Linked DNA regions of Hyphomicrobium denitrificans ATCC 51888. The protein of the gene in region 2 interacts with the protein of the main gene of each other region in a pairwise test. Links are inferred from orthologs where the notes say so. Each region holds a gene or a part of one and is shown on either strand. Other genes may lie near its edges.

Evidence for each region. The genes of interacting proteins can lie anywhere in the genome.
Region 1: the proteins of HDEN_RS10770 (region 2) and HDEN_RS15930 interact in binary tests that used the Escherichia coli proteins (3 or more experiments, as listed by UniProt). The link is inferred for Hyphomicrobium denitrificans ATCC 51888 from one-to-one orthologs.

The regions. Positions count from the first base shown.
Region 1 is NC_014313.1:3,291,003-3,295,292, reverse strand. Bases 1,314-4,286 are described here. They hold HDEN_RS15930 (primosomal protein N'), read left to right. Parts: upstream 1,314-1,669; coding sequence 1,670-3,904; downstream 3,905-4,286. Other genes in these bases: gshB (glutathione synthase), read left to right, coding at 4,079-4,286; fsa (fructose-6-phosphate aldolase), read right to left, coding at 1,314-1,566. Outside these bases: HDEN_RS15940 (FAD-binding oxidoreductase), read right to left, coding at 1-875; more of fsa, read right to left, coding at 910-1,313; more of gshB, read left to right, coding at 4,287-4,290.
Region 2 is NC_014313.1:2,238,013-2,243,411, reverse strand. Bases 967-3,895 are described here. They hold HDEN_RS10770 (single-stranded DNA-binding protein), read left to right. Parts: upstream 967-2,134; coding sequence 2,135-2,656; downstream 2,657-3,895. Other genes in these bases: HDEN_RS10765 (cation diffusion facilitator family transporter), read right to left, coding at 2,877-3,830; HDEN_RS10775 (YkgJ family cysteine cluster protein), read right to left, coding at 1,393-1,761; HDEN_RS10780 (VOC family protein), read right to left, coding at 967-1,316. Also shown: HDEN_RS10785 (GFA family protein), read right to left, coding at 1-229; more of HDEN_RS10780, read right to left, coding at 903-966; HDEN_RS10760 (c-type cytochrome), read right to left, coding at 4,129-4,500; HDEN_RS10755 (PRC-barrel domain-containing protein), read right to left, coding at 4,637-5,239. UniProt on the Escherichia coli protein: Plays an important role in DNA replication, recombination and repair. Binds to ssDNA and to an array of partner proteins to recruit them to their sites of action during DNA metabolism. Acts as a sliding platform that migrates on DNA via reptation.

The DNA of each region.
Region 1 (4,290 bases), 1.1 Mb from region 2 along the record:
GAAAGCTCGATCAGCACGTACCACGGATGCGCATCGGCGAACGCGTCGCGCGTGTTCGACATGTAGCGCAGCGCGAAGTCCTGAGCCTGATGCGCCCAAAGCTCGAACGCCGTCAGCGCTGATCCAGCTTCGGCTTCCGCAATCCGAAATAGCTTCAACGCGGCCGCCGGGGATTCGAGCGCAACGATGGCCGTCTCGCGTTCCGCCGGTATGGGAAAGAGCTTGAGACTCGCCGCCGTGATGACGCCGAGCGTACCTTCCGATCCGATCAGCAGGTCGCGCAGATCGTAACCGGTGTTGTCTTTTTTCAAGCGCCGAAGCCCGTTCCAGACGCGTCCGTCCGCAAGCACGGCTTCAAGCCCGAGCGCGAGATTGCGCGCGTTACCGTAGGCGAGAACGGCGGTGCCGCCCGCATTCGTCGCCAGCACGCCGCCGATCGTTGCGCTGCCTTCGGACGCGAGACTGAGCGGAAACAGCCGTCCCGCGCCCTCGGCCGCATGCTGCGCCTCGGCCAGCGTCACGCCTGCTTCGACAATCATCGTGCCGCCCGCCGCATCGACGTCGCGGACCTTTTTCATGCGCGTCAGCGACAGCACGATCTGATCGCCGGCGGGCGACGGAATCTGGCCGCCGACGAGCCCCGTATTCCCGCCCTGCGCGACGATGCCGATTCCTTCATCGTGCGCGAGCGCCAGAATGCGCGAGACTTCGTCCGTCGTCTGAGGACGCAGCACGACCGGCGTCTTGCCCGTATAGCGGTCACGCCATTCGCGGAGATACGGCGCCTTGTCGTCCGTGCCGGTCAACGCGTTCGCCGCGCCGACGATGTCGGCGAAGCGTGAAATCAATTCGGGAGAAAAGATTTTCGTTGCCACGCGCGTTGATCCGAAACAGCGGCCGACGCCGCGATCACACGATTGTCTGCCCGGTCTTCTTCCAGTCGTTGACGAATGCCGTGAGGCCCGCATCCGTCAGCGGATGCTTGACCAGCGCTTTCAGGATCGCGGGCGGAATGGTTGCGACGTCTGCGCCGATCATCGCCGCTTCCCGGACATGGTTCACGGTCCGGATCGAGGCTGCGAGAATGTCCGTCGAAAGATCGGGATAGTTGTCGTAGATCGTCCGGATCTCGCGGATGACGTCCATGCCGTTCAATCCGATGTCGTCGAGCCGCCCGATGAACGGCGAAACGAACGTCGCGCCGGCCTTCGCCGCAAGCAGCGCCTGATTGGCCGAGAAGCACAGCGTCACGTTGACCATCGTGCCGTCGCTGGTCAGCGCCTTGCACGCTTTGAGGCCGTCCATCGTCAGCGGCACCTTGATCGTCACGTTCTTGGCGATCTTCCGCAGCACTTCCGCTTCGCGCATCATGCCGGCATAGTCGGTTGCCGCGACTTCCGCCGAAACCGGGCCCGGAACCACGGCGCAGATTTCCTTGATGATATCCTTGAAATCGCGCCCGGCCTTGGCGACCAGCGTCGGGTTCGTCGTCACGCCGTCGAGCAGGCCAGTGGCGGCTAACTCCTTGATCTCGGCCACGTCGGCGGTATCGACGAAAAATTTCATATCCTGCTCCTGGTTCGTCTCTTAACTTTTCGGCTTGCCTTCGGTGCGCCGCAACTTAAGGCAAACCTAGCACGCTCGATTCTCGGGAGAAGCTTCTAGTCCGTTGAACGTCCCTTTGGATAGTCTGCTCGAAATCCTGGATAACGGCGCCCTTTCCGGCGCCCGCAGCGTGCCCGTGCTGATGCCGGTCGCGCTCGATCAGACGTACGACTATCTCGTGCCGGACGGCGTCGAGGTGCCCCCAGGTTCGTTCGTGCTCGTCCCATTCGGGCCGCAAACGCGCATCGGCATTGTATGGGACGGCCAACGTGGCGACGGCAAGGCCGTCGACCCGAAGAAGCTGAAATCCCTGACCAGCCTGATCGATGCACCGCGGCTTCCCGAAATCTCGATGCGCTTTGCGGAATGGGTGGCGCGCTACACGCTGGCGCCGCTCGGCATGGTCGCGCGCATGATGATGAGCGCCGACGCCGCCTTCGAGCCGCCGAAACATCGCTTCGGCGTCAGGCTGGTGGAAGGCGCGCCGTTGCCGCCGAAGATGACGCAAGCGCGCACGCGCGTTCTTGAGATCGCCGCCGACGGTCTCATTCGCGTAAAATCGGACCTCGCGAATCTCGCGGCGTGCTCGACCGGCGTGATCGATGGATTGGCGGCCTCCGGCAACCTCGTCGAAGTCGCAATTCCAGAACGCGTCTTTCCGCGCCCGCAACCCGCGCACGCGACGACCGACTTCACCGACAAGCAAGCGCAAGCCGTCGCCACCCTCGTCGCCGCGGTGGATGCGAAGAATTTTTCCGTCACGTTACTCGATGGCGTGACGGGATCAGGCAAGACCGAAGTCTATTTCGAGGCCGTCGCGCGCGCTCTCGAAGTGGGTGATCAAGCGCTGATCATGCTCCCCGAAATCGCGCTGACGAGCCAATTCCTCGACCGTTTCGCGCAACGCTTCGGCGCGCCGCCGGTCGAATGGCACTCGGCCTTGAGCCCGGCCGAGCGCGGACGCATCTGGAAAGGCGTCGCGCGCGGTGACGTGCGTTGTGTCGTCGGCGCACGTTCGGCGCTGTTCCTCCCCTTCGTGCAACTCGGCCTGATCGTCATCGACGAAGAACACGACCAGGGCTTCAAGCAGGAAGACCGCGTCCACTATCAGGCGCGCGATATGGCGGTCGTGCGCGGCAATCTCGGCAAGTTTCCGGTTGTGCTCGCGTCCGCGACCCCGTCGATCGAAAGCCACGTCAACGCGCTCGTCGGACGCTATCGCCATGCCGTGCTGCCTGGACGCTTTTCGGGCGTCGCGATGCCGGACGTGTCGCTGATCGACCTCAAGGCCGAGAAGCTCGAACCGGGCAAATGGCTGGCGCAGCGCCTCGTCGGCGCAATCACCGAAACGCTCGAAAAAGACCAGCAAACACTGCTCTTTCTCAATCGTCGAGGATACGCGCCGTTGACGCTTTGCCGTGCCTGCGGCCATCGCCTCGAATGTCCGCAGTGCACCGCGTGGCTCGTCGAGCACCGCTTCAAGAAAAAGCTGACCTGCCACCACTGCGGTTTTTCGCTATCGCTCCCAGAGAAGTGCCCGAAGTGCGGCGAGCCCGGAACACTCGTCGCGTGCGGCCCCGGCGTCGAGCGCGTGCAGGAGGAAGTGAAAGAGCGCTTTCCCGACGCACGCGTCGCGCTGCTGTCATCGGATCTCATTCCTGGTCTGGCGGAAATGCGCGAAATCATTCGTGGAATCGAAGCGCGCGAATTCGACATCATCATCGGCACGCAGATCGTCGCCAAGGGTCATAACTTTCCGGGCCTCGCGCTGGTCGGCGTCGTCGACGGCGACTTGGGCCTCGCGCACGGCGCCGATCCACGCTCGGCAGAACGCACGTTCCAATTGCTTCACCAGGTGACGGGCCGCGCCGGCCGCACGAGCTTCGTCGGCCGCGGTTTCGTGCAAACGTATTCGACCGATCATCCGGTGATGCAGGCGATCGTCGCCGGTGACCGTGATGCGTTTCTGAATTACGAGGTGAAGACGCGCCAGTCCGGTTTGCTCCCGCCCTACGGACGTTTGGCTGCGATCGTCATCTCGGCGCGCGACAAAGCCCTGACCGAAGTCACCGCGCGCGACATCGCACGCCGTGCGCCGCAATCAGAGGTGATCTCGGTCTTGGGACCCGTCGAAGCGCCGATTGCCGTCGTGCGCGGACGCCACCGCTGGAGGCTACTGGTCAAGGCCCCGCGCGACGTCGACCTGCAGGCATATCTCCGCGCCTGGGCTGGAACCATTCCAAAACTGAAAAGCGACGTCCGCATAACCGTCGATATCGACCCCTATAATTTCCTCTGACGGCGCTCGCTTGGCAGCGGTCAAATGCGGCATGTTTGCCATAGGCAGCGGCCAGCCCCAGAGACCGCAGCAAGCGGCGTTTCGCAGGCACAGCAAATCGGCTAAACGACGAGCGGGTGTCGCGGCATCAGGGCGACACGAAATCAGCGACCCTTACGCATTCGAAAGACTCCCATGCCCCTACGCATTGCCGTGCAAATGGACCCGATCGATCGCATCGACATCAAGGGCGATTCGACGTTCGCGATCCTGCTCGAAGCGCAAAAGCGCGGGCACGACATTTTCTATTACACGCCCGCCGATCTCTCGCTGCACGGCGATAAGCTTCTGGCGCGCGGCCAGAGCCTGAACGTCGAAGACAAGCACGGCGCACACTTCGCGCTTTC
Region 2 (5,399 bases):
AGCGAGTGCAGAAACCGCGCTCGACTGTTTCCGAGGATCGGAACCAGCGCAGTGTCTCGTCGGAGAGAATTTTCAAATTCTCGCGCGGACAGGAAGTCATTGCAGCGAAGTTTCCGCTTGTTTTCGCACATTGCGAGCAATGACACGCGAGCACCGGACGGAGCGCGCCGGCAACTTCGAAAATCACACCCCTGCAAAGGCAACTGCCAGTCGCATGCAATTCGCTCATTGAATGCTCGCGCTTCGAACGTTGTCTATTCTCGGTTCCGGAAAGTTAAATGCACCGTATACAAACGATGTGCGACCGTTAAATATTTTTGATCGCATTCTCGCATATGACGTCTTGACGACACCGCATTTGAGGCACAGATTTAAGTGGTGACGGTGCTGCTGTCGCCAATGATCGCAAAGGCATCTCGGCCGATGGGGTCGATGAGCAGCGTTCGTGATGGCGAGTTGTTCGGCGCATGTGGTTTGTAAAGTCCCGTGCGCCGGATGAAAAAGGCGGTAAGCGTGACACGGCGAAACAATCGAGGAGGGAGATGACTCCACCGGATCATTCAACGGGACCTCGAGGATTGACGTTCACGAGGTCAGCAGCTTGACGGGCGCTCTCGAGACTTTGGCCGCGCTCATGACGGCTGTCACGTTCACAATTTGGATCTATCGCACGAGGGCGGCAGCCGTAAAGGTGAGCCAGAGCCTCGCTTCAAAAGCCCGGTTTTAGTCTGGGCACACCATCGAAGGTAAAAACGAACCCCGCGCGCATCCGAGGATGCGGCGGGGTTTAATTTTTGGCGATGCCGGTTGAATTGGCCGAAGTGAGATGCACGAAGCGCGCGTCTGAGCGCGGTGACTTTGCAAAATCGTCTCGCGCGTCGACACACGAGCGACCGGAAACGTCACCGCGCCGGCTGATATTCGCTGACAGTCCAGAGATTGCCCTCTGGATCTTCGAGATCAAATCCCATGACCCCGTCGGGAAACGCTGGCGACGTGCTGCGCCTTAGCGGCCTGAGGATGCGTGCGCCTGCATCGACAGCTTGTCGATAGTGCGCTTCGACGGCGTGCGAATTCGCAACAAGGCAGATGCAGGTTTTGCCGGCCTTTGCCCAAGGTCCGGTGCGCGGCGTCCTCGAAACGAAAATCATTCCATTGCCCCACGCGAGTTCTGCGAACTCGGGCTCTCCACTCGGTCCGTTGTAGGACGCCTTGGTTTCGAAGCCGAGCGTGGAGATCAGCCAATCGACGCCAGACTGCAGATTGTCGTAATAGACGCCGGGTATCAGAGACGGGCCGATGGCTGGAGCATTCATCATCGTCTCCTGCAAAACAGGTCAGGCCGGGCCGCCGGCTCGATGAAGCGCAGTCCCTTTAGCGCAAGACCGAATCTCAATCCTTGTGATTGGTGATGGCAACGAACGTGTCGTCGTTCTGGCAGCGGCGCTCGTGCATCAGGAAGTCATAGTAGCCGCAGCGTCCGTTGCCGGGATACTCGCGGCAGGCGCGCGGGCGCCCATGATAAATCGTGCAACGGCGCTCTTTCGTGTCGAAGAACTGGCAGATGCGGCCGTAATGCTTGTCGCCCTTGCGGCGCATCAAATATTTGTGCCCGTGGCCTTCGCGCGTATAGCGCTTCTTCGCCGTGTTGAACGTCACCTTGAAATATTTCGCGAGGCGTTCGACGTCGCGCTTGTTGAGCGCGATGACCGGATACGAGCAGCAATATCCCGGGCATTTCAGACAATTATAGTAAGCCATCTGCGGCTTTGGTGCTCCGGTCGTGCGCGGCGGCCGCGCGTGAAAAACAAACCATCGCCTTAGACCATGGCATCCGCCAGTCAAGCGCCACCAGGGCGACCGCCGCCACTCGGTTCGGATTTTCCCTTGCGCTGTTGCAGCTGCCTCTCTATATTAGAACATAAAGAGAACATGATCGGCATGGAAAGCGTGGACAACGGCAAATGATCTGAGGAAGCCCGACGCCCTAGCCTCTAATGTCGGTTGGAGATTCTGCGGTGCTGCCGCCGATACAACTAAGATGCCGCCGCGTTCATTTCAGATCAGTCCGAGATGAACCGGCCGATGACGCAATCCGCGTCTGAAGTTCAAACATGTTTCAAGGAGACTGCGAATGGCAGGTTCGGTCAATAAGGTCATTCTCGTCGGCAACGTCGGCAAGGACCCCGAAATTCGCCGCACGCAGGACGGGCGGCCGATCGCCAATCTCAGTCTGGCGACCAGCGAGACCTGGCGCGATAAGCAGACCGGCGAGCGCAAGGAGCGGACCGAGTGGCATCGTGTCGTCATTTTCAGCGAGCCGCTGTGCAAGGTCGTCGAGCAATATGTGAAGAAGGGCGCGAAGCTCTACATCGAAGGCGCGCTTCAGACGCGCAAGTGGACCGACCAGTCCGGCGCTGAGAAGTATTCAACCGAGGTCGTGCTGCAAGGCTTCAGCGGTACGTTGACGATGCTCGATGGAGCGTCCGGCGGCCGTGGCGCGTCGGTCGGCATGCAGGAAAGCGGACCCGATTACGGGAACGATGGCGGCTTTGGCTCAAGCGAGCCGCGCCGGGTGTCATCGAAATCCGGCGGCGGCGGTGGTGGCTCCAAAGGCGGCTTCGACAAAGCCCTCGACGACGAAATCCCATTTTAGTTTGCGCTTGGCGACTCGCGTTCCGCGAGCCGGCCGCCAAGCGCAATTCGCCAAGCGCGTGTCCCATCGTCATCCTCGAGCGCGCGAGCTTGCGAGCTCGTTCGGGGATCCAGTGCAATAAGTGCCGAAGGCCCAATAGACCGTCTTCGACGAGTCTTGTGCGGGATTCCCGGCCTTCGACGCAGCTTCGCCGCGCTCGGCCGAGAATGACGAAGACGTGCTAATGCAGCGTCACCGATGTGGGCTTGAAGGTCTCCTCCGACTGCCCCTCGATGAACAGGTGGCGCACTTCCGGAAATCGCGATTTGATCGCAGCCTGCAAACGCCCCGTCGCGTCTTCCACCGTTCGCGCGCTGATGCCGTCCTGAAAATCGACGCTTGCCGTGACCAGCACGTCGTTCGGGCCGAGATGCATCGTGCGAAGATCGTTGATCTTGCGAATGGGCTTTCCGGTGCCGATCTCGCCGGTCACGATCTCGCGAATGCCAGCTTGCACCACGCGTGACGCCGCCTCGCCGACGATCAGCGATTTGATCTCGATCGACATGAACGCCGCGACGCCCGCAAGCAGCAGACCGATCAGGATCGACGCGACGCCATCGGCTTTGTCGAAACCGCCGAGATGTGCGACGAGCGTGCCGAGGAGAGCGATCGTCAGGCCGAGCATCGCCGCCATGTCTTCAAGCACGATGGCGAACAGACTTGGGTCCTTCGATCGGCGCAGGGCTTCGACGAATCCGTTCCTCGCTTCCGGCCGCGCATTGAATTCGCGCACCGCCTTGAAGAGCGAAAAACCCTCGAGGATCATCGCCACGGCGAGGACGGCGTAAAGGACTTCCACGTTCTGCAGCGGGTGCGGATCGAGGATTTTCAGCACGCCTTCGTAGATGGCCACGCCCGCGCCGAGCGAGAACAGAACCATCGCGACGATGAAGCTCCAGAAGTAGATTTCCTTGCCGTAGCCGAACGGGTGCTGCTCGTCCGCCGGGAGCTTGGCGCGCGCAATGCCGAACAGGAGCAATCCCTGATTGGCCGTATCGACGAGCGAGTGAATGGCTTCCGAAAGCATCGCGGACGACAACGTCCAGGCCGCCGCGACGAACTTCGCGACCGCGATCCCGAAGTTGCACCCCAGTGCAATCAGAACGACTGATCTCGACCCGCCCGACGCCACGCTCACCCTCCGTACTTTTGGGCGGCCATGCGTAGCCGAAACGGCCGGGAGGCGTCTACTGCCAAAGCTTGGCTGACTTAACGCCCCGGTGTCGACCGATGCCGTCGTGGCGCACTATCAAAAACGGCGACACAAATGGCGGCGCACCTGGACCCGGCCGCCGGCTTTGCCGAAGTCCTGCCCTCGTCACGTCATGGCCGCGGAGGCGGCCATCCACGCGACGAGAGGCGGTCGCGAGCACTCAAGACATGACGGACACGAACGCCTTCGGAGACCGCCAAGCGCCTGCGCAGGCTAATCACTTCGACTTCAAAAACTCGACGATATGCTTGCGTGTCGCGGCGTCGGTGATGCCGTTGAAGGGCTTCATGTTGTTGCTCTGCACGACGGAGTCGGGGCTCGCGATGAACTTGTCGAGCGTTGCCTCGTCCCAGGTGAGGTTCGCCTGCTTCATCGATTGCGAATAGGCGTAGCCTTCGACCGCGCCGGATTTTCGCCCGACGATCTTGTGCAGGTTTGGTCCGAGCCGGTTATCGCCTTCCTTCCACGAGTGACAGGTACGGCAATTGTTATTGAACAGCTGTTCTCCGGAAGTTTGGTCGGCGGCGAACGCAGCTTGCGAGAACACCGCTGAAAGAACCAGCGCGGCCGCAATCAAAACCATATGCATTTGGCGTTTCCTTCATCGACTGCATCCGCCGCACGGTTGCGGTAATGCTGGATGGAAGAAAAACGCAAAAAACCCCGGTGCCGTTCCGCACCGGGGTAAACATGCAGACCACAACGATAATTCGCGCGTATGCGCGTCAGTTCTTCGGAGCTTCGGGCGGAGTTTGAGCTGGCTGCGCGGCCTCCTTCGCCTTGGCGAGCGCGTCCTGAGCCTCTTGCTTAGCCTTCTCGAGTGCTGGGCCGGCCTTTTCCTTCGCCGACTCGTAGGCTTCCTTCGCGGTCTCTTTTGCTTTCTCGTAAGCGGGGCCGGACTTGTCGCGAATTTCTTCGCCCTTTTCGGCGGCGCGCTGCAGCCAGCCCTTCGGCGGATTGGCGCGCTTATACGCCGGAGCGGCGGTCAGTGCTTCCTTCGTCGCTGTCGGCAGCGAGATGACGATGCCTTTCTCCGCCGCTTCGATGTTGAGCGACGGCAGGCTGACCGCAACCTTTTTCTCGCCGACGCCGAGGAGACCACCGACACCGACGATCGCGCCGATGATTTTGTTGTCGCCGTCGACGATGAGATCTTCGATGTCGCCGATCACCTTGCCATCGCCGTTATGGACGTTGACGCCGATGAGACGGTCCTTCGCGAGATATTCCGTCGACTTTTGCTCGGTGAGGAAGACGTCGTCGGCAAGCGCCGGGAGCGTTCCGGCGGAGAGCGTGAGGAAGGCGAGAGCGAAGAGTTTTGGGCTCATTGAGAGTTCCTTTTTAAGTCACGCGCGGGGCTCCCCGGCGCCGCGCCGCCGGTTCAATCAGGACCCACGAAAATCCCGAATCTGCACGATTGAGCAAATAGTCTCGGACTGTGTCCGGATGAAGTCACGGAAACGCCGCGCCGCGTGCAAGGCGGGACTA